3 regions of the Lysinibacillus sp. FN11 genome follow, and region 1 is predicted to be linked to each of the others. Evidence: riboswitches for the same ligand, from Rfam matches in the RefSeq annotation. Region 1 holds a riboswitch; each other region holds the start of a gene.

Region 1 (7,606 bases):
AGCAACGGCAGAATTACTAAAGCCGCTTAAAGATAATTTTAATGCGCTAGCTGTTCCTAGCTCTGTAGTTGGATCTTCCATTGACGGAGCGAGTCCTAGTAAAACAGTTACTAGCGCAATGATCATGGCCGAGCTCACAGGATATGAAACGGCCTCTGTAACCCAAAGGATGACTGCAAAAGCTAAAATGGCTAAAGCTCGTTGCCCAGCTATAGGTAAATCACCATTATTAGGTAAAAAGGTAATAATGATTAGTAACGCGAATGCCAAGCCAATCCACAGTGGCTTTAAATTAAATTTTGTAGCTGCTTGCTTTGGGGAAGACATATTTTCTCATCCTTTCTACGATAAAAATGACGATCATTATCCATAACATCGGCCTGTATAATGTTTTATTAAGATAAGAATATGTCGATTTTATTGTAGAAAAAAATCTATGTGAAAATTGTGTTTTTTACAGCAATATGAGTAGATAAAGAGAAAATACATGGTCACAAATAATACAAAAATATCCAAAAAATATTATTTCTTTTTCTTAAAGGCAGAAGTTACTTTAGGCTCTGTGCCAATGACTAATCGTTTAATATTTTCAAGGTGCAGGATAATGGCTATGCCAAAAAGAAGAAGAGCTATAATGGTTGGGCCAATGCCAGGAATCCATAAATAAGTTGCTGTACAAAACACGAGATAAAATTCTAGAACACCAACAATTAAATAATTTGTTGCAAAGGATAAAATAACAAATAAAATAAGTGCAAATAAACCAATCTTCCAATCAACAGCAAGTAAAATACCAATGATGGAGGCAGTTCCTTTCCCCCCGTTGAAGCCCATGTAGAATGGGAAATTATGACCTAAAATAACCCCAGCAGCCATTATATAAGTAAGCAGCCAAATTTGTTCTTCTGTTAAATGAATGGCGTCAGCTAGATAAAAATGCGCACCTATAATAGCCACAACACCTTTGCCTATATCGATGAGGGCAACTAAAACGCCATATTTCCAACCAAGGGAAAGAGTAGCATTAGAGGCACCAGCATTACCGTGCCCAGCCTTTTTTAAATCAACCCCCGATAAAAATTGAGCCACTTTAGAGCCGTGAATACAGCCTATTAAATAGCCAATCATAAGAAAAATGATCACGGCCTTTACCATAAAAATACTCCTCTCAAAATTTTTTCTAAAATAGTGTATGCGTTCATATTACGTATAAGAGCAGACAGAAGTTTCGGAAAAAATAAAATTTACATGTTGACAGAAAAAAACTCTATGTTTATACTGTGTAACAACGATGGAAATTGAATCTCATACTCTTATCAAGAGCGGCGGAGGGATAGGCCCTATGATGCCCGGCAACCAGTAAGCAATGAGCTTACTAAGGTGCTAATTCCTACAGATTCTTACTTGGATCTGGCAGATAAGGGGAGGAAAACTTGCAACCGCAACCCTCTTCTTAGCTGAAGAGGGTTTTTGTTTTCTACAGAAAAATCCTCCTCATCTCCGGTACCATCGTAAAAAAATAACCATTTGGAGGTACACAATGACAAATTTTAAACCAGAAACATTGCTGTTGCATGGTGGTCAAGAGCCAGACCCAGTGACGGGTTCTCGCACAGTTCCAGTCTATCGCTCAACTGCTTTCGTATTTAAAGACACTGCTCATGCGCAACGTCTTTTTGCCTTAGAGGAAGCAGGGAACATTTACACAAGAATTACTAATCCAACAGTTGATGTGTTTGAAAAACGTGTGGCTTTATTGGAAGGTGGAACAGCAGCAGTAGCACTTTCATCTGGTGCAGCAGCTATCGCATTTTCCATTTTAAATCTAGCTGGAGCTGGTGATGAGATAGTAGCAGCTAGTTCTTTATATGGTGGTACGTATAATTTATTTGCTAACACATTACCAAACTACGGTATTAAAACAATTTTTGTAGATGAAACAAATCCAGAGAATTTCAATGCGGCGATTACTGATAAAACAAAAGCTGTCTTTGCAGAGGTTTATGGTAATCCAAGCTTAAAGGTTTTAGATATTGAAGCAGTAGCTAAAATTGCACATGATAATGGTCTACCATTAATTATTGACAGCACGTTTGCTTCTCCTTACGGTTCTACACCTATTGAATACGGTGCAGATGTTGTGGTTCATTCAGCAACTAAATGGATAGGAGGTCATGGTACAACTTTAGGGGGCGTTGTTGTAGACGCTGGTAAGTTTGATTGGACTAGCGGTCGATTCCCTGGTTTTACTGAACCAGATGCCTCTTACCATGGGTTACGTTATGGAATTGATACTGCTTCTGCTGCCTTTGCTACAAAGCTACGTGTACAATTATTACGTGATTTTGGTCCAACACTAAGTGCTGATGCTGCCTTTAATTTATTGCAAGGGTTAGAAACGCTTCATCTGCGTATCCCTAAACACAATGAAAATGCGTTGGCAGTGGCTAAGTATTTACAAAACCACCCATCTGTGGAGTATGTAAATTATAACGGCCTAGAAGATTTTCCGACACATGGGTTAGCAAAAAAATATTTAAGAAATGGCTTCGGTTCAGTGCTTACATTTGGCATCAAGGGTGGACGAGAAGCTGGGAGAAAGCTTATTGATAGCGTGAGATTATTTTCACATGTAGCAAATGTAGGTGATGCAAAGTCATTAATTATTCATCCAGCTTCCACTACACATCAGCAACTATCAGCAGAAGAATTAGTTCAAGCTGGTGTAACCGAGTCGCTCATTCGCTTATCCATCGGTTTAGAGGCAGTAGAGGATATTATTGCTGATTTAGATCAAGCCATTACACAGGCAACAACAACTGAACAAACAGTAGAAGCTTAAAGTTTAAAGCAAATGGTAGAATGTTGTGGCGTTTACGTATTTTCTCATTCGATTAGCCTCATTTGGTAATGCGTTAAACGTTGCTACATCCACCTATTATGGCACCCGTTTAATTATCAGAACCTTATAAAAAAATACCAAGTAATTTTATATGTATTATTGATTTTATTAAATCCATGTTATATACTAGGAAATAAGTTAACAGTACGAAAATTCTTTAGAAAAAAGGTAAATGTTTTCATAAGTGCTCCCCCACTTTTGAATATATAGAAGGGTAGTTGCCTAGCCAGTGACTACTCTTCCCAAAAACTGATGATAAAGGAGTGTTTAAAATGGGTAACATCTATAGTGCGCAAAACATTGTATCCTATCTAATATATGAGCTAAATGAAGGGCATGTATTTGTCAACAATAAATCCATTCAACACCTTCTTACATCAGTTGAAAGAAAATGGCAGGAAGTATTTGGTCATACAGCATTTCAAGAACGTGTTTTTACTGAAGAAGACTTTACTGTTAAGGAAGTATTTGAGGCATATGAACAGTATGGTGTGAGCCATATCTCACTTCCTGCGACAGAGTTTTACTTGAAGTATGGTACATTTCAATTAGTGGAACGTACATATGCAATACCAAATTTTACAGAAGAAGAGATTAGTCTTGTTCAACAAGCTTTAGCACAATACCGTTATCAATTGCTTTCAAAAGCAAGTTAAGACCCCTCATATTTTTAAGCTCATTCTCTGCTGCTACAGGGAATGAGTTTTTTCTTTAAAGGGATTGTTATGAGTGTCTGAGCATACATATATATAATAGAAGAAAGACATTCATATATTGAAATGTAAATAGTCAATATTTGTTCAAATCTTATAGATTGATTAATAAAACGTATAATAAAGGGAATGAAACCGATTTCTTTTGCACATCTAGAGAAAACAAATGTCCTTCCTAGAAAGATTTTTCTTGTGCAAAGTGTGTATTTGCGTTACAATTTTCTTTAAGTTAAATTTTGAATTATTTGAATTTGTATGTGTCCTAACACATATAGAAATAGCGAAACTCATACAAAGAGAGTTGTTAGCTAAAGACTGCGGTGGGTGTCACATTGTCATGACACAACCCCATGGAGAGTTAGCTTTAATGAAACTGCGGAATGTAAGTTGGAGGGAATAATAGGAATGGCAACTATAAAGGCAGCGATTTTAGGATTTGGAACGGTAGGTCAGGGGATTTACCATATTTTAAATGAAAAACGAGAAGAGCTAAAAAATAAATTAGGTATTGAATTAGAGGTAGCGAAGATTTTAGTGACAGATGCTAGTCGTGAACGTGTACCAGGCACAGCACATTTAATGACAACAAGTATGGATGAAGTCTTAGCAGAGCCAGGTATGCAGGTAGTGTTTGAAGCAATTGTGAACGAAGAACCTGCATACAGTTATTTAAAGCGAGCGGTGGAACATAAGTGTCATGTTATTACTGCCAATAAAGTGATGTTTGCCAAACGAGGTTTGGAGTTGCAGGATCTTGCAAAAGCTAATGGTGTTTTTGTAGGCTATGAGGCTACTACTGCTGGTGGCGTACCTGTTATAAAAACAATGAAAAATATTTTACTTGTAAATGATGTAAGTCGTATACAAGGTGTCTTAAATGGCACATGTAATTATATTTTAACAAAAATGCGTGCACAGGGCTGGTCGTTCGAAACAGCTTTAAAAGAGGCACAAGGCTTAGGTTATGCCGAAGCAGATCCATATAATGATATATCTGGGCAGGATGCATTTAAAAAATTAATGATATTAAGTGCCTTAGCTTTTGGTGAGCAGCCTGACTGGTCTGATGTAGAGGTAATTGGGATCGATAGTATCTCTGCTGAACAAGTTCATGAAGCATGTGAAAAGGGTCTACGTTACCGCCATGTAGCTGAAGTGGAAAAACTAGCTGACGGTAAGATTGTTGCAAAAGTAGGTCCTCAACTAGTTGATAAAGAGCATCCACTTTATCCAGTCGACGATGTGTTCAATGCGGTGGCATTAGAGACTAACTATATTGGTACATTAACATTAATCGGTCCTGGAGCAGGGATGTATCCAACAGCGAGTGTGATGGTAGAAGATTATGCTGAAATCATTGGGAAAAGAGCAGGATTTGTTGTGACAATCTAATAAAAGCTTTAAAAAAGGCCCGCCATTCAACAATGTTCAATTGTATGAATGGTGGGCTTTTAGTCTTCATCTTTGACGTCTATGTCCTCTGGAATAGGAGTAGCTCGCCAAATTTCAATTTCCTCTTTTATACGTTCCAATTGTTTAAAATAAGTGCTGAATTGTCCGCTATTGATTAAAATTTGTTGGCCATCGTAAACAGAACGGATGCGTCCTTCATAAATTAGACGCATAACTTGATCCTCAGGCATACCAAGATCAATAGCTGTCTCTTCAATTGATTTGTACATACGATTCGCTCCTTTTACTGTTTTTATTATAACGTCCATTCATGAGAAAACATACTATTGGAATTAAAAGAAAAGTAAAAATGATAATTGTTTGATTTTGGATAAATATGTATGATTAGTATTGATAACGTAGTGAAGCGGGGATGAGTTGATAAATGCTAAATTCAATGTTTGTATTACTAGCAGCAATTCTATGGGGAATGACAGGTACTGCCCAAACATATCTGGATCAAGGGGTATCTCCGATAGCAGTGGCCATGATTCGTTCTGCAATTGGTGGCAGTTTATTATTAGTTATTACGATTATAATGAGGAAAATTAACTTTTTAAGGTGGTCATGGAAATGGACAATTTTAGCTGCGGCTAGTATTGCGCTTTTCCAAGGTCTTTTCTTCTCATCCATTCGCCTAACAGGTATAGCCATTGGAACTGTTGCTACTATTGGTAGTGCACCAGTGTTTTCTGGTGTTTTAGAGTGGCTAGTATGGAAAAAACGTCCCACAGCGGTATGGGGACTTGCTACATTGATGGCCATTATCGGATGTCTTTTATTGTTTATGAATAATGGAGAAGATTCTGTTCAGGTTGGCGGATTCATATTAGCGCTTTGTGCAGGTTTATCCTTTGCATTTTACACAAACATAAGTAAAAAATTAATGGCACAAGAAGAGGCATTACCCGCAGTTGCTATGACATTCTCCATTTGCGCTTTGTTTTTACTGCCGTTTTCTTTACAAGGTGGATTTTCCTGGTTAGTAAATGTGCACAACTTATGGACAATGTTATTTATGGGGATTATGTGTACAAGTGTAGCGTATTTCCTGTTTTTAAGTGGACTACAAAAAATTAGTTCATCCTCAGCTGTAACACTTTCATTAGCAGAACCCTTGACTGCTGCAATTCTTGGTGTGTTTTTAGTTGGAGAACACTTAAGTGTAGTTTCCTGGCTTGGAGTAGCGATGCTTTTAGGTGGCATTGTTGTTTTAACATTGGGTGGGAGAAAAAAGCTAAAACCTTAAGAAATTCTTCATTTTTATAATAGCTGGTTTTTAAGATTTAGAAGATACACTTATATTTGAGAGCGAGGTGTATATCATGACGAAATTAACAGTTCTTGTTACAGATGACGATCAAGATATTCGTGATGGTATTGAAATCTATTTAAAAAATGAAGGCTATCATGTCATTAAAGCAGCAGATGGCTTAGATGCATTAAAAAAGCTAGAGAACAATGAAGTACATTTAATAATTTTAGATATCATGATGCCAAATATGGATGGAATTACAGCAACCTTTAAAATTAGGGAAGAGCGCAATATCCCCATTATCATGCTAAGTGCAAAGGCGGAGGATGGCGATAAGATTCATGGATTATCGGTAGGAGCTGATGATTATGTGACAAAGCCATTCCATCCATTAGAGCTATTGGCACGTGTAAAATCACAGCTGCGCCGTTATGTGCAGCTAGGAACGTATAGTGAGGGAGCTACAAAAGTGGAAATAGACGGACTAGTTCTTGATGAAGAGGCAAAAGAAGTTGTACTAGAAGGAGAACCAGTTCGACTAACCCCGATAGAATATAAAATTACAGAACTATTAATGAAAAATGCAGGGCGTGTGTTTTCGATTCGTGAAATTTATGAACGTGTTTGGAATGAGGAAGCTTATAATGCTGAAAATATTGTAGCTGTTCACATTCGGAAAATACGTGAGAAAATTGAAGCTGATCCGAAAAATCCACGCTATCTAAAGGTGGTATGGGGCGTTGGCTATAAAATGGAAAAATAAACTAGAGAAGTATATGACAATTGCAGGATTTCTAGCAGGCGTTGTTGGACTCATTTATTTTGGTGTTTATGCCTATCAAATTGTCAATTCTCGCTCCTCAGAGGTTTTACAGTTACTAGAAAGAATTTTTTAGAGGAGTGTAAAGATTTATGGTGAAAAAATGGAAATCTCTTCTCGTGTTAATGTGTTTAATCTGGACAGTTTTCGGTATCTTTACTTTTTATCATGTGGGGTACCAGTATATTGGGAAATCATATTTCGAATCGGAAAATTTCCAGCATGAAATCGATAATTTCACTGCAGAACTAGGACCGTTAGTAATTAATGTACCGAATGCAGAGGAATTGAAAAATAAAATTGAGATTACCCAAACTGAAATAGATGATCATCGTAATTACTATGGTACATTAGGGCAGCAAATCGAAAATATTAAAGCACAATATGAACAGCGCATTCAGGAAGCTGTAGATGCCAATGCTACAGAATTAAAGACAAAGCTAGAGACTGAACGGGATACTAAA
Region 2 (7,606 bases), 1.5 Mb from region 1:
GTTATTATTTCTTATTTCTGTTATAGAGGCCTTTAATGTAATCTGTTGGAACTTCCGTTCTGCTTTTAAGATGGCAAATATTCGTTTTAAAAACGCCCTAGCTTCTACATCACTACTTTGTAAAAAGAAGATGCCCCAATGATCCCCATCGGCTAATTGAAAAAGCAAGTCTGTCTTGCGTATTTTTGATTGTAAAAACGAGGTAACTTGATCATTCACATTTTCATTTAGTGGTGTAGAATTAGCTGTTTTTAAAAAGACTGCTGTTATGGTAAGGCGTGATCTAATAACACTTTCTCGCCATATTTTAAAGTAACGTTCTACTTCATGTTCTTGCATGATGTCATGGGTGAATTTTATATCATTCATTAGAATCACTCCATCTAGTTTTTTCTTATTATTACTTTCTATCATTTATTTCGTAGATTAACAACATTACTATAGTAATAAATGTGACTAAACAATATCTAAACATAAATAGACGTCATAAAAAATACATAGTTTCTCATCAATTTAACTACAAATAAAAAAGAGTACATAAGTCGTTAAACTTATGTACCCTTTTTATTTAATTCTTATTTTACCGGTACTACTGCACCTTTCCACTCTTCTAAAATGAAGTCTTGGATTTCTTTAGATGTTAATACTTCTAATAATTTTTTAATTTCAGGTTTTGTTTCATCACCTGCACGTACAGCGATGATGTTAACATATGGAGATTCTTTATCTTCAAGAGAAATAGCATCTTCAATTGGGTTTAAACCGTTATCGATGGCAAAGTTAGAATTGATAAGTACTGCATCGCCTTCATCATTTTCGTACATTTGTACAAGCATCTCTGGTGCAGTATTTGCATCGAATTTAAAGTTTTTAGGATTTTCTTCAATATCCTTTAATTCTGCTGCTGTTTTATCAATGCCTTCTTTTAGTTTGATTAAGCCTTTAGCCTCTAATAATGACAGCATACGACCATGGTCAGATACTGAGTTAGAAAGTAAGATTGTTGCGCCTTCTGGCAGGTCTTCTAACGTTTTATATTTTTTTGAGTAAATACCGATTGGTTCAATGTGAACACCACCTGCATTGACGAAATCATAGCCATTGTCTTTAATTTGTAGCTCTAAATAAGGAATGTGCTGGAAATAGTTGGCATCAATATCTTTTGACTCTAAATTTTGGTTTGGTAGAACATAATCTGTATACGTTTCAATTTCAAGGTCTATGCCTTCTTTAGCTAAGATCGGTTTTGCTTTGTCTAAAATGACTGCGTGTGGTGTATTAGAAGCACCTACTTTTAATGTTACGTTTTCTTTGCTATCTGTTTGATCACCTGATGCTGATTTTTCATCTTCTTTTTTATCTGTACCGCAAGCTGCTAATGCTAGTACAAGTATTGATAAAAATAATCCTGCTAATAACTTTTTCATTTATGACACTCCCTTTTATTTGTTTAAAATATGTTAGCGGTAAGAACCGAAATAACCTCTTTTACTTGCTAGCGTTTATCAATTTTCTCGGTAATTAAATCACCAATCCATTGAATAATAAATACGACTACTAAGATCAAAATAGTTGCCATTAATGTCACATCTTGGCGATTTCGCTGGAAGCCGTCTAAGAAAGCTAAGTTACCAAGACCCCCTGCACCAATAATTCCTGCCATCGCAGTATAACCTACAAGAGCAACAGCCGTTACAGTGATACCAGAAATCAAGGCTGGCAATGATTCAGGAACCAATACTTTCCAAATAATTGTAGAAGTTTTCGCCCCCATTGAACGAGCTGCTTCAATCACACCTTTATCAATTTCACGTAACGCAATTAATACCATACGAGCATAAAACGGTGCTGCACCGATAATTAATGCAGGTAACGCCGCATTAGCTCCTCGAATTGTACCTAGTAAAAACTTCGTAAATGGAATTAATAAAATAATTAATACGATAAATGGAATGGACCGGAAAATATTGACGAGTGATCCTGTTAAAAAGTTAACGATTTTATTTGCCCATAACTGATTGGGACTAGTTAAAAATAGAACAATACCAATGACTAACCCAAGAATAAATGTCACAACCGTTGATATAGCTGTCATGTATAATGTTTCATACGTAGCTTGCCACATATTTTCCCAGTCTACATTCGGAAAGAGATTAGTTAGCATTTTCAATCACCTCCGTCTGTACTTCCACTGTATTTAAATAACGAAGGGCTTCAGTGACGTTTGTCTGAGAGCCATCAATTTGCACAATCAATGTACCATATGCACCATTTTTTGTTTGCGAAATATTTCCGTGAACAATACTTACTTCTACATCAAATTGTTTCACAAGATGTGAGATGACAGGCTGTTCTGTTTTTTCACCAACAAAAATAAGTTTGACAAGTTGTCCAGTTGGATAGTTTGTTTTAATTTGTGCTACCGTATCTTGTGTTTCCTTAGTGTCTGTAATTTGAGATACAAACTTCTTAGTAATAGCTGCCTGTGGGGCTTGGAAGACTTGCAATACCTCACCACGTTCCACAATTTCGCCTGCCTCCATCACCGCTACACGATGACAAATTTTGCGAATGACATGCATTTCGTGGGTAATCAGGACGATTGTTAAGCCTAAGCGTTCATTTATATCTACGAGTAAATCAAGAATAGCATCCGTTGTTTCAGGATCGAGTGCGGAAGTCGCCTCATCACATAGTAAAACCTCTGGATTATTCGCTAATGCACGTGCAATTCCTACACGCTGCTTTTGTCCACCAGAAAGCTGGGATGGATAGGCCTTATCGCGCCCTTCTAAGCCTACAAGGGCAATCAATTCCTTCACACGTGCTTCACGTTGAGCCTTTGGGAAGCCTGCGATTTCTAAAGGGAATGCAATATTTTCGGCAACTGTTCTCGACCAAAGTAAATTGAAATGCTGGAAAATCATACTTACCTTTTGTCTAGCCGCTCTAAGCTTTTGCCCTTTTATCGATGAAAATTCTTGATTGTTCACCGTTACTGTTCCTGCTGTCGGTTTCTCTAAACCGTTTAATAAACGAATCATGGTACTTTTACCAGCACCACTATAGCCGATAATGCCAAAAATTTCACCTTTATTAATAGTAAGGTTGACGTCTTTGACTGCCGTTAATTCGCCATTTGCTGTTTTGTATTTCTTTGTAATATTTTGAAGCTGGATCATAGCGAATACTCCTTTTCTCATATAGAAAACCCCTTCACTCACAGACAAGTAGAAGGGGTCACGTATGATACGTTAAACCGTTCTCTCATCTTTCAAAGAAAAATCTTTGAGTGATTTGGCACCTTTTCACATTGTGATGGTTGCCGGGCTTCATAGGGCACTTCCCTCCGCCACTCTTCATAAGAGTTCGATATATTTAATGTTTTAGTAATATATTTGATACTTTACCACGCTAGTAAAGTTCAGTCAATTGATTTTTTTAACAATTCATATAAAAATGGTACGGATTGAAAGGCATAAATTTTTTCTGTCACTTTTCCGCCATCACTGATGAGTAGACAGGGAACACTTTCAATTTGATGCTCATAGGCAATGTGTTCCAAAAAGTTGATATTTGCTTTACCAATTTGTAGCTGTGGCAGTAATTGTTCAATAACGGACATCATTTTAGATGCCACTGCACATGTTCCACACATCGGTGTATATAAATAAAATGCAGTTTTCTCTCCCGACTGTTTAGCCGTTTCCCACTGCTCTGTTGACCATTCTTCCATTTACTCACGCAACCTTACAAAATATATTCATTATGGATTGAAAAATGTGCACGCAGTAAAATCATCGCTAGGACTTTTCTTGGTGTCGTTTCTACTTCCTTGTATGTTGGCATTGTGCGCAGATGCTCAGCTTCTGGATAATGTCTGTCCATTAATGCACGTAGCTTATCCCCAGAAGTATCTGCATCAAAAAAAGTAAATAGCTCACAGCCCTCATAGGGATCCAGTAGTTCTTCTAGTTGATGCACACCAATTGTACCATTCGTACATAGTATTGTAACATTCTCATTCAAAATAGGCTCAATTTGTAGCTTATCTGAACGCCCTTCTACTATCAAGCATTTTCCCTCGAACATTACGCCACCTCCATTTAGAGATCCCCACTTATAAGTCATTATATAACAAAAAACGCCGGTAGTTGCCGACGTTTTTCGATTATGGCTTGTCTTATTCAGCGATCATTTCTTCGTATTGCTCTGCTGTCATTAGTTTCTCAACTTCTGATGCATCAGCAGGCTCAACAACGATCATCCATGCTTTTTCATATGGTGATTCATTAACGAATTCTGGGCTATCTTCTAAATCTGCATTTACTTCCACTACAGTACCTGAGATTGGTGCATATAATTCAGAAACAGTTTTTACTGATTCTACGCTACCGAATGGATCATCTGTTTTGATTTCGTCGCCAACTTGTGGAAGCTCAACGAATACGATATCTCCTAATTCAGATTGTGCGAAGTGAGTAATACCAATACGTACTTTTCCATCTTCTACTTTTACCCATTCATGTTCTTCAGAGTATCGTAAGTCTTTAGGTGTGCTCATGCAAAAACCCCTCCATAAATATGTAATATATTCACTTTCAGTGTGCCATACTTCTCCTCTAAATACAAGGTTTAATACGGTTATTTCCAAGCTTGCTCAAAATCTACTTCTTTAAAACCTAAAGTAACTTTTTTCCATCTGTGACGATGGGACGTTTAATTAACATACCATCTGAAGCTAATAACTCAAGCTGCTCATCCTCCGTCATTTCGGCTAACTTGTCCTTTAAGCCAAGCTCACGATATTTCATACCTGAGGTATTAAAAAATTTCTTCAAAGGCTGTCCGCTAGCCTGCCAAATAGCTGTTAATTCTTCTTTAGTGGGAGGTTGCTCTGCGATATGTACCTCTTCATAGGAAACCTCATGCTCATTTAACCACTTCTGTGCCTTTTTACATGTTGTACATTTCGGATAATGGAAAAATTGAATCGTCATTACAATGCTCCTCTTCTGTCTTTTTCTGTAGTATACCATCATAGTTGTTTTCAATGGTGAACTTCACTCTTTTTTGTAAGTTTATCCACTAGTTTTGCATTTTTATCCGTCCTCTTACGATATTAGTCATTTTTCTTATATAAAAAAACCTAGCTATCTTTTGCAGATAGCTAGGTTAGGTGTGCGCTTTAAACAATATATTTTTCAGCATCAATTAATTTAACTGAAGCCTCACGCTTCTTCACAATTAGATTGTATGGATTATTACGCGTTAGCTTACGCAGTGCAGATAATGTCATACGGGCTGCATCGCCATCTGCTGAAGCAAGAATTGTGTCTTTTGCTTCCTTTTCGATTTCTGCGAATGCTTCCTGGCAGAAAATTTGTGTGTATAGCAATTTTTGATGTGCTTTTTCAACACCGTCACGAGCAATTGCCTTTTCTGTACGTAAGACAGCTGATTCCATTGCAAATAATTGGTTAGCTATATTCGCAATGTTTACCAATACTTCTTGCTCTTGATCAAGCTTTGCACCAAAGCGTTGGGCTGCTAAGCCTGCAGCTAAGACAGCAATTTTCTTGGCATTTTTCACTAAATATTTTTCTTGTGCTAACGGCTCTGTACCGATTTCCTCTGGCATTAGCATAAGCAGCTCTTGCTGTAAATTTTGAGCCACTTGTAATAATGGCAGCTCACCTTTTAGCGCCTTTTTCATAAATGTACCAGGTACAATCATGCGGTTAATTTCGTTTGTTCCTTCAAAAATTCGATTAATACGAGAATCACGGTAAATACGCTCTACCTCATACTCAGCCATAAAGCCATAACCGCCATGAAGTTGGACAGCTTCGTCAGCAATATAGTCTAATGTTTCTGAACCGAATACTTTGGCAATAGAACATTCAATCGCATATTCGGCGATCGCACCTGCAATTACTTTTCCTTGCTTTTGCTCTTCCAGGCTTAACTGGCTTAAGCGATCCTCAAATAGTCCAACAGTACGATAGTTTAATGATTCAGAAGCATACAATTGAGAAGCCATTGTTGATAATTTTTCTTTTGTCAGATTGAAATCAGAAAGCTTTGTCTTAAACTGCTGACGTTGGTTTGTATACTGAATAGCTAACTCCAATGCACGTTTCGATCCGCCAATTGTGCCCACGCCTAGTTTATAACGACCAATGTTTAAAATATTGAACGCAATGATATGCCCACGCCCAATTTCGCCTAATAGATTTTCTACAGGTACTTCCGCATCTTCCAATACTAATGTACGAGTTGATGATGATTTAATCCCCATTTTCTTTTCTTCAGGACCAACTGAAACACCATTGTAGGCACGTTCTACGATAAAGGCAGAGAATTTATCGCCATCAATTTTTGCGTAGACCACAAATACATCAGCAAAGCCTGCATTCGTAATCCATTGTTTTTCACCATTTAAAATATAATGTGTGCCAGCTTCATTTAATTTTGCAGTCGTTTTTGCACCTAGAGCATCTGAACCTGAACCTGGCTCTGTTAATGCATAGGCAGCGATTAATTCACCTGAAGCAAGCTTAGGTAAATATTTTTTCTTTTGATCTTCATTACCGAATAGAACAATTGGTAATGACCCAATACCAACGTGAGCACCATGTGTGATAGAGAAACCACCTGCAACAGACATTTTTTCAGCGATTAAAGCGGAAGAAACTTTGTCTAATCCAAGCCCTTCGTATTCTTCAGGCACATCTGCTCCAAGTAAGCCTAATTCGCCTGCACTTTTTAGGAGACGCACTGAATGTTCAAATTCATGGTGCTCTAAATTTTCCACTACTGGTAAAACTTCATTTGTAACGTATTCCTCTGTTGTTTTAGCAATCATTTTATGTTCGTCAGTGAAATCTTCCGGTGTAAATACACGATCTAATTCCACATCTTCAATAAGAAATCCGCCGCCTTTAATGAAATCAGTTGTTTTTTCAGTCATGATTAATTCCTCCCAATATATCTTTTTGTTAGTTGATTCCCCTAGTGATCATATATAGAAAAGCTTGACGTATACAATGTTCGGAGGCAACCGCAAACAGTACACCTCAAGCTGATCTAGCAAAAATTATAGAACTTCAAATACGCCAGCAGCACCCATGCCGCCACCAATACACATTGTCACTACGCCATATTTCTTCCCTTGACGCTTCAATTCATGAATTAGCTTTAATGTTAAAATAGCTCCCGTTGCGCCTAGTGGGTGACCTAATGCAATCGCTCCACCATTGACATTGACTTTCTCTTGGTCGATGCCTAAATGACGTACCACTTGTAATGACTGTGAAGCAAACGCTTCATTGATTTCCCATAAATCAATATCCTCGATGGATAAACCTGCAATTTCCAACGCTTTTGGCACTGCCACGATAGGCCCGATCCCCATTACTTCAGGAGGTACACCGCCAACTGCAAAGCCTAGGAATTTTGCCATTGGTGTCAGTCCTTGCTTGTCAGCTTCTTCACGATCCATTACTAGTACAGCTGCTGCACCATCAGAAGTTTGAGAGGCATTACCCGCCGTTACACTGCCTTTTACGTGGAAAGCTGGACGCAATTTTGCCAAACCTTCAAC
Region 3 (7,606 bases), 1.0 Mb from region 1:
GCACCTGGGAAATCTCCTACTTTCGTTGGATCACCCGTAACGGCCAACACATCATGAATACCTAAAGCATTTAACCCCATTAAATGGGATTGTAGACCAATTAAATTACGGTCGCGACATGTAATATGAGTTAGTGGGCGTACATTATGTGTGCTCTTCAACAATGCGCCCATTGCAATATTACTAATACGTGGAGAGGCCAGTGAATTGTCTGCCATCATAACTACATCTGCACCTGCATCATATAATTGCTTTGCTCCTTCAAGGAACCCATCGATCTCTAAATGTCTAGGTGTATCCAACTCTACTATGACAGAGCGTTCACGTTTAACTTTTTCATGAAGAGGCTCATACTTTGTTGGCTCCGCTTCCCGAACAATCTCAATCTTTTTAGGCTTCGCATGCTTCTCCTGAACCGGTGATAACTCTTCTAAATACTTCTTTGCTGCTGCAATATGTTTGGGTGTTGTACCACAGCAGCCCCCTATTAAGCGTACACCTTGATCACGCAATTCAACAGCCGCTCGACCAAAATAATCAGCTTCTGACTCATAAACGACACGCCCATCCTCTAAGTCCAGAAGTGAAGCATTTGGATAGGCCGACATAAATGCCTTATGAGGAAGTTCTACACCCTCAAATGCCAGAATTGTATGGTGTGGACCTAGTCGACAATTGACACCAACAATATCAGCACCTAGGAATTCAAGCTCATGTAGAGCATTATTTAAAGACATCCCATTTTGTAAAACACCAGGCTCATGCATAGAAACTTGTGCAATAATCGGCAATTTTGTTTTTTCTCGTAGCATCTTTAAGGTTGCTGTTAATTCTTCAAAATCATAATAAGTTTCAAGTAAAAGGCCATCTGGATTCCCTGCAAGTAAGACTCTTGCTTGTTCTTCAATAGTCGCTAATATTTCATCCAAGGTTGCATCACTTTTACGAATTCCCCGAATACCACCAATTGTTCCTAAAACAAATTGACCGCCATCAGCCGCTGCTCGTTTTGCGATGGTGATAGCAGCTTCATTAAATTGTTGGACACGTGATTCTAATCCATAGCGAGCTAATTTAATGGCATTTGCACCGTACGTATTCGTTTGAATGATGTCAGCACCAGCTGCAATATATTCTCTATGAATCTTTTCAATTAACTCGGGTCTCTGAACATTCATTTCCTCATGGCAATACTCCAATCCATAGCCATATAGCACTGTGCCTATTGCACCGTCTGCCGTCAATACATGCGTTTTTAACCTTTCAAGCAATCCCATAAAATTAGCCTCTCTTCCTATGTCTCTATATAATAAAAAGCCTTCTTTCATAAAAAAGAAGGCTTTAACGATTCATCATTGTTGTTCCTTCTCATCTTCGACTCAACGGTCTTCTGGATTTAGCACCTGACAATAAAGTTGGTTGCTGAAGCTTCAATGGGCCAGTCCCTCTGCTTCTCTTGATAAGAATTAAGTATGAATTTTTTAAATAATTAAAAGAATCATATCGTTTACTGACGAATGAGTCAAGACTATTTCACATAACAAAGTTTTTTTCCACTTAAAATCTTAGAAATTGGCAAGTTCCTTTGCAAGCTCTTCGCCAATTTTTTTCCCATTTTGAATGCAAGCACCGATACCTACGCCAAAATATGAGCACCCTGCAATCGATAAATTAGGATATTTCTCATGTAATTCTTGTAGTAATCCTTGTAATGCCTCACGATGTGCTAGATCATATTTAGGCATTTGATCAATCCATTTTGTTACATTCACAACGGTTGGTTGCTCCTCTATTCCTAGGCTCTTTCTCACATCTTCTAAAGCAACTGCTGCCAATTCTTCATCCGTCATGGCACGTAGTTGCTCATAGGCTGGATTGATGCTCTTATAAAAGAGTCGCACAAGTAATTTATTTTCTTTCGATGTATGCTTCCATTTACGACTAGTCCAAGTTGCTGCATTACAAGTAACGTCTGAATTATGGGAAACAATATAGCCTGTTCCATCTGCTGGCAATTTAGCATCTGGCACATCAAAACCTAAATAGATAGTAATCGCTGACGCTGTCGTAAATCGATCAAAATAGCGGTTTAAAGATTCATCCTGTAGCAGATTTTGGACAGTATCGTTCGGTAATGCTAAAACGACATAATCTGACTCAATAATTTCACCATTAGCTAAGGTAATAGTGTAGTTCTTATCTTGTTTTTGAACATTTAACGTAGTAACACCCTTGATAATTTCTACATCGGATAAGGTTTGTTCAAGTCGATCAATTAAAGAAGATAAACCTTTTTTAAACGATATAAATTTTTTGTTCGCTGCTTTAACAAATTGCTCACGATTCGCATCAAAGCCTTTAATAATACTTCCATAATCATTCTTATAATCAATCAAATACGGTAAAGTAGAGCCAATAGAAAGCTGATGTAAATCTCCCGAATAAACACCTGCAAGGACTGGTGCAATTTGATTTTTCACCAGTTCCTCTCCTAAATAGTAAGTTAAAAATTCACCGATTGAACTTTCCTTTGTGAAGCTATTGTTTGGCAATGTTAAATCCTTCAACGCTTCTTTTTTTCCTTGCTCGGAAATAAGTGTACTTTCCTCTAAGGATGCTAAACTCATCGGTATTCCGAAAGTTGAATCTGCCGGAATAGCATGTAACTCATTATTCGTATAAATATAAGAAATACCTGTTTCGTTGTAAACTAGTTCCGCCTCAAAATCAAGCTCCCGCACGAGTTCCATAACGCCTTGATGACGGGCTACAATAGAATCAGCACCCGTTTCCATGATGAAACCTTTTTCATGTGCTGAATATAATTTGCCTCCTAAATATGTATTTTTTTCTATAAGCACTAGACGAACATCTAAATTATGTTCCTTTACTTGACGTTGCAAATAATGCATTGTACATAGTCCTGTAATACCGCCGCCTAAAACAACAACTGTTTTCATCATAACCGCCCCTATTATTCGTTCTTTCTACAGTATAATCTTTTTTTCATTGAAAATTACGTTAAACCCTTTACAAATTTAGCAAAAATAGAGCTATTTCTTCAGTGAAATAGCTCTTACTTTCTGAATCTCTATAAGATTGATCCTCTATAACGATGGCTTCACAACAAACATTTTAATAGGTACTATAGTGTTTATTACGTCTAAAAACATAAAAAATAGGATGTTGTTAATAGTCTATCCTTTTAAATTTTGCGCAAAGCTCGCTAATTTTTCTGCTGAATTTGTTACCTCAGTAAATGAAGTGCCTAATTCACTTAATATGCCTACAATTGCTTGTATTTTTGTTGCCATACACTCATTTTGATCTTTTGCCTCTGTCATGGCTCCCAATATACTCGTAAATTGGCCTTCAGTTTGTAACATATTTTCTTCACCTGCTGCAACTTCATCTTGAATATTTGTCAAAGAATACTCTAGTTTCTCTGTTCGTTCACCTGTCTTTTTCAATAACAAAGCCACCGCTGTAACAGATTCTTTTGTCTGAATTGATAATTTCCGTACTTCATCGGCCACTACACTAAAGCCCTTTCCCGCTTCCCCAGCACGTGCTGCTTCAATTGCTGCATTTAAAGCCAATAGATTTGTTTGATTCGCAATATTGGTCACAACACTCATGATTGTTTCCATTTCCTTAGACATACCTGATAATTGTTCTATATTTTCTTCTATATCATGAAGAGAATGACTAATATTTAGCATATTTTGTGATTGATTTTTTAAACGCTCGCGACCCTCAAGTGCTTGGTTTTCAGCCAGTGTAGACACATCGAGTGATTTTTTTGCCAAATGTTTAATTTCGTCAGATTGCTTACTTAAGCAGGAAAATGAATTATTGGTTTCCTGTGAGATAGCTGCAAGTGCTTCCGAAGAATCTACAATCTGTCGTTCAATCGCTTCTTTTTCATGAACCATTTTTTCTTTCAGTTGTTCCACAGTGTTTTCAAAAGCTTCTAAAACGAGTTGTTGCTCAAAATTACAAATTTTCGATATAGCTCTGATCGTATTAAATTGATCTTGTGGAAATTCTATATTTTTTTCGACTAAATCAATAAATGATATCGATAAATCTTGGAATGCACAGATATACCACTGTGTTCTAAGCCCAATGTGGACATGCACCTTTGCAATTTTTACACGCCTTTGGTAATACATCTCATCAATGGTTCCGTTAAACATTTCAATAATATGTTGCCGTAATGTTACTTTAAGCTTTTCTACAGAACTATGATGACTGATAATATCTACCAAATGATGCTCTGTTCCAATCATGTTGTAAAAACGGTTTACGATGTGATCTACATTATCCATAACTATTGGCTGGAAAGCTTTTAAATATTGTAAGTCGTTCTTCGTTAAGTTCAGCATTTCAATTTGCTTCGCCATCGATTGACGAGAGGACAAATCCATTTTCACTGTGTATTGCTGTAAATCCAATACCTTCGTCTTTCTCTGTTTTTGAAAAATCACACATCTTCCCTCTTTCATTCCGTTTACTTTCATCAGGCTGAGAAACATCAAATCCCTTTTAACATATTGATGGATACACGAAAAAATACCGATAAAATCAGATTAGTCAGATTTAATGGTTACATTCAATAGCGCAATTCCGTATGACAGACTTCCTCCCAAAGTATGTCGGGTACCCCTTTACTCAATTTATCCTAAGATTATATGCTTTCAGCAAACAGATATAGTCACTACATGACTATCAGTAAATTATTTACGTATGCTTCTTTTCAAAATCACTCATTTACATTAATCATTTTATAAATGACTGTCAATCTTATGAGTACCATTTTTTTACACAAAATGTATAAAAAGTCCTTGTTGTTAAATAAAGCGTAATAAACATTGAAAAAGCTACCACAATATTATTGGGTAGCTTTTTTAACTATTTTTTTGTTTATTATGCTTACTTGTTTTATATTTATTCTACTTTTTTATTGATCATCTTCAAATTTCACTATACTAATATTTTTTACCCTCAATCATCATCTATCTAAATACTCTTAAATAGCTGTCTAATTTAGACTTAAATACCCATAAACTATAGCAATATAAATCATTCTAAAAACCTATGTTTTTTTAACACTAAATTTACAATCCTTTAAGTTCCTGTAATATTTTAGCCGCTTCTTCGGATCCTGCATCTGCCGCGAGTCCATACCATTTAATAGCTTCTTTTAGATTTCTTTCTAACCCTGTATCTTTATTAAAAATATGCCCTAACTGTAGCTTGGCTTCTACATCTCCTTGAAGTGCGGCCTGCTTAAACCAATGTATACCTTTTTCGAGATTGCGAATTCCAGCCAGACCATTACTCCATATATAACCTAAATCATAAAAGGCATCTACATGATATTGCTCTGCAGCTCTTTCATACCAAAACAGACCACGATTGACATCTTTCACTTGGCCTAAGCGTCCCTCTAAATAAATTCCACCAAGTCGATATTGTGCTTCCACATACCCTGCCTCAGCTGATTTTTTATAGGCGTTAAAAGCCTCTTTCACATCTACCTCAACGCCTAACCCCTGCTCATAAATAATCCCTAACGTAAACATTGCCTCTGCCACATTCTTTTGTGCAGCATAATCAAACCACTTTTTTGCTAATGTATAATCCGTTGATACACCTTCGCCATTAAAGTACATATCTGCTAAATTATTGGCAGCATCCGCATGTCCCTGTAAAGCTGCTTTTTCATAGTATGAAAAGGCAAGGGAATAATTTTCCTCCATACCTATGCCCCCGAAGCAAAAATTCCCAAGCATATATTGAGCATCTGCATTTCCTTGGACAGCAGCTAGCTCAAACCATTTCAATGATTTTTCAGGTTGAAAATGTTTACCCTCTCTAGAATTATAGTATTCGCCCAGTTGATATTGGGCATCACCATCCTGCTCTTCAACCGCTTCCTTATACAAATCAATAATGAGCTCATGATCTAAGTCCTCTTCATCTAGAACAGCAACTTGTTCATCTTGATGGCGAAAATACCACTCTACAATATCAAGCACATCATCTACTACTTCTATACTGTTTTTTAACTTTTCTAGCGAAGAAATTTGCCAAATGAGTATATAGATAGGCTGTGGAATGGCATCGCGCAAGACATCATCATATTCTGCCAACAGCGTTAATACATTCTCCTGAATCGATTGAGATTGCACTGTATGGACAATCTGCAAATGACGTTGTTGCTGTTCTTTTAATAATCCTCGTACTACTTGATACAGTATTTTCTGCAAGGCTGTTAGGTTAACTTCTGCGAATGTAAGTAATTTTATATTTTGAGCAAACCACTGATCTTGAGTTTGTGTAAGATTTTGTAGGGAAATTATTCGTTCTTTATTTCGCTTGGCTAAAATTTGCTCGTACATTATTTTCCTCCCTTGCACACTATGTAAAAAACTGCCTTACCACTATTATATGGAAGACAGTTGAAGTTTGGTTACACATATGCTCTCAATAGTAAGCCTATGAAAAGCGTAATAATTAAAAATACTGTGACATGGGTCCATTTATACATGGCTAATAAGCCTATAAATTCTCGTGTGAATGCATTAGGAACATAGTAAAAAGCAGTTTTTGAGCCAATTCCCTCGGCGTCTAATGCTGCTTTCCTAGCATAAATACTTGCGCGAAACACATGGAAATTATTCGTAACAAAAATGGAGCGATAGTTCTCTCCATGAGAATGGTGGTCCATTATTTGCTTTGAAAAGATCATATTTTGTTCTGTATTGGCTGAACGATCCTCCATTACTATCTTGTCAGTCGGAATATGATGTACTTCTAATAGGTATTGTTTCATTGCATATGCTTCTGATACCTTTTCATCATTTCCTTGACCACCAGAGACAATAATATAAGGCTTCATCTCATACTTTTTATATTGCTTTACTGCTTCATCTAAACGACTTGCTAAAAGCGGAGGTACTGTATCGCCAATTAACCCTGAACCTAATGCAATGATGTAATTTGGTTCATAACGTATTGGTGTAAGAAGATACAATATTGAATAAGCAAGGACACTAGTATATAAGAACATTGTATAGCCAAAAATCAAAAACGCATAGAAGAAAAGAATATGCCAAAATACATTTTCAATTTCAATAAAAATGACGAATACATACCATAACATCATAATAACAAAACTTAGCCCCAATATGGCTAACATTAAGTTACGAAATTTGCGTCCTTCCTTTTCCAATAATACTTTACTATTGAAAAACATGGCTATCGATAAAATAAACATAATACTTGGAAAGCTTCCTAATATAATGAATATCCCCATTTCGGAAATAATCCCCTGATCATTCGGTAGCAATAAAGGATAATGAATAATGAACGCTCTGACAATATACATACCTATCAGGCCAAGTGCTACCGCGTTAAGAAATCGCCTTTTTTCTGTTAGGTACAAAATAATAAAAATGGTAAGTAAGATTGATAAAGTTAGTAGCATTTTTTCACTCCTTCCTATTGTATAATTTCTACAATCATTACATCTGCCACTATTTGTCCACATTTTTTGATATAGCTTAATTTTTGAAAGCGTTTGTTTTATTTTTTAATA

Evidence for each region. A riboswitch is a leader RNA that binds a small molecule or an ion and turns the genes downstream of it on or off. The one in region 1 is predicted to bind S-adenosylmethionine.
Region 2: another riboswitch for S-adenosylmethionine. It lies ahead of NP781_RS17320 (methionine ABC transporter ATP-binding protein); the one in region 1 lies ahead of NP781_RS24590 (O-acetylhomoserine aminocarboxypropyltransferase/cysteine synthase family protein).
Region 3: another riboswitch for S-adenosylmethionine. It lies ahead of NP781_RS19630 (bifunctional homocysteine S-methyltransferase/methylenetetrahydrofolate reductase); the one in region 1 lies ahead of NP781_RS24590 (O-acetylhomoserine aminocarboxypropyltransferase/cysteine synthase family protein).

Annotation. Positions count from the first base shown of each region.
Region 1 covers NZ_CP102383.1:4,711,881-4,719,486, forward strand. Annotated here, with positions in the region: gene NP781_RS24580 (SLC13 family permease) at 1-327, opposite strand, end outside; gene NP781_RS24585 (glycerol-3-phosphate acyltransferase) at 523-1,155, opposite strand; SAM riboswitch class I at 1,311-1,424, shown strand; gene NP781_RS24590 (O-acetylhomoserine aminocarboxypropyltransferase/cysteine synthase family protein) at 1,541-2,842, shown strand; gene NP781_RS24595 (hypothetical protein) at 3,175-3,558, shown strand; gene NP781_RS24600 (homoserine dehydrogenase) at 4,021-5,007, shown strand; gene NP781_RS24605 (MerR family transcriptional regulator) at 5,067-5,297, opposite strand; gene NP781_RS24610 (DMT family transporter) at 5,453-6,316, shown strand; gene NP781_RS24615 (response regulator transcription factor) at 6,393-7,085, shown strand; gene NP781_RS24620 (hypothetical protein) at 7,063-7,218, shown strand; gene NP781_RS24625 (histidine kinase dimerization/phospho-acceptor domain-containing protein) at 7,235-7,606, shown strand, end outside.
Region 2 covers NZ_CP102383.1:3,258,912-3,266,517, forward strand. Annotated here, with positions in the region: gene NP781_RS17305 (response regulator) at 1-369, opposite strand, end outside; gene NP781_RS17310 (MetQ/NlpA family ABC transporter substrate-binding protein) at 576-1,427, opposite strand; gene NP781_RS17315 (methionine ABC transporter permease) at 1,496-2,164, opposite strand; gene NP781_RS17320 (methionine ABC transporter ATP-binding protein) at 2,154-3,182, opposite strand; SAM riboswitch class I at 3,265-3,368, opposite strand; gene NP781_RS17325 (thioredoxin family protein) at 3,425-3,736, opposite strand; gene NP781_RS17330 (toprim domain-containing protein) at 3,751-4,092, opposite strand; gene gcvH (glycine cleavage system protein GcvH) at 4,184-4,564, opposite strand; partial or broken gene NP781_RS17340 (arsenate reductase family protein) at 4,645-5,000, opposite strand; gene NP781_RS17345 (acyl-CoA dehydrogenase FadE) at 5,189-6,973, opposite strand; gene NP781_RS17350 (acetyl-CoA C-acetyltransferase) at 7,100-7,606, opposite strand, start outside.
Region 3 covers NZ_CP102383.1:3,715,014-3,722,619, forward strand. Annotated here, with positions in the region: gene NP781_RS19630 (bifunctional homocysteine S-methyltransferase/methylenetetrahydrofolate reductase) at 1-1,277, opposite strand, end outside; SAM riboswitch class I at 1,366-1,466, opposite strand; gene NP781_RS19635 (protoporphyrinogen oxidase) at 1,566-2,960, opposite strand; gene NP781_RS19640 (globin-coupled sensor protein) at 3,198-4,490, opposite strand; gene NP781_RS19645 (SEL1-like repeat protein) at 5,121-6,407, opposite strand; gene NP781_RS19650 (YdcF family protein) at 6,479-7,495, opposite strand.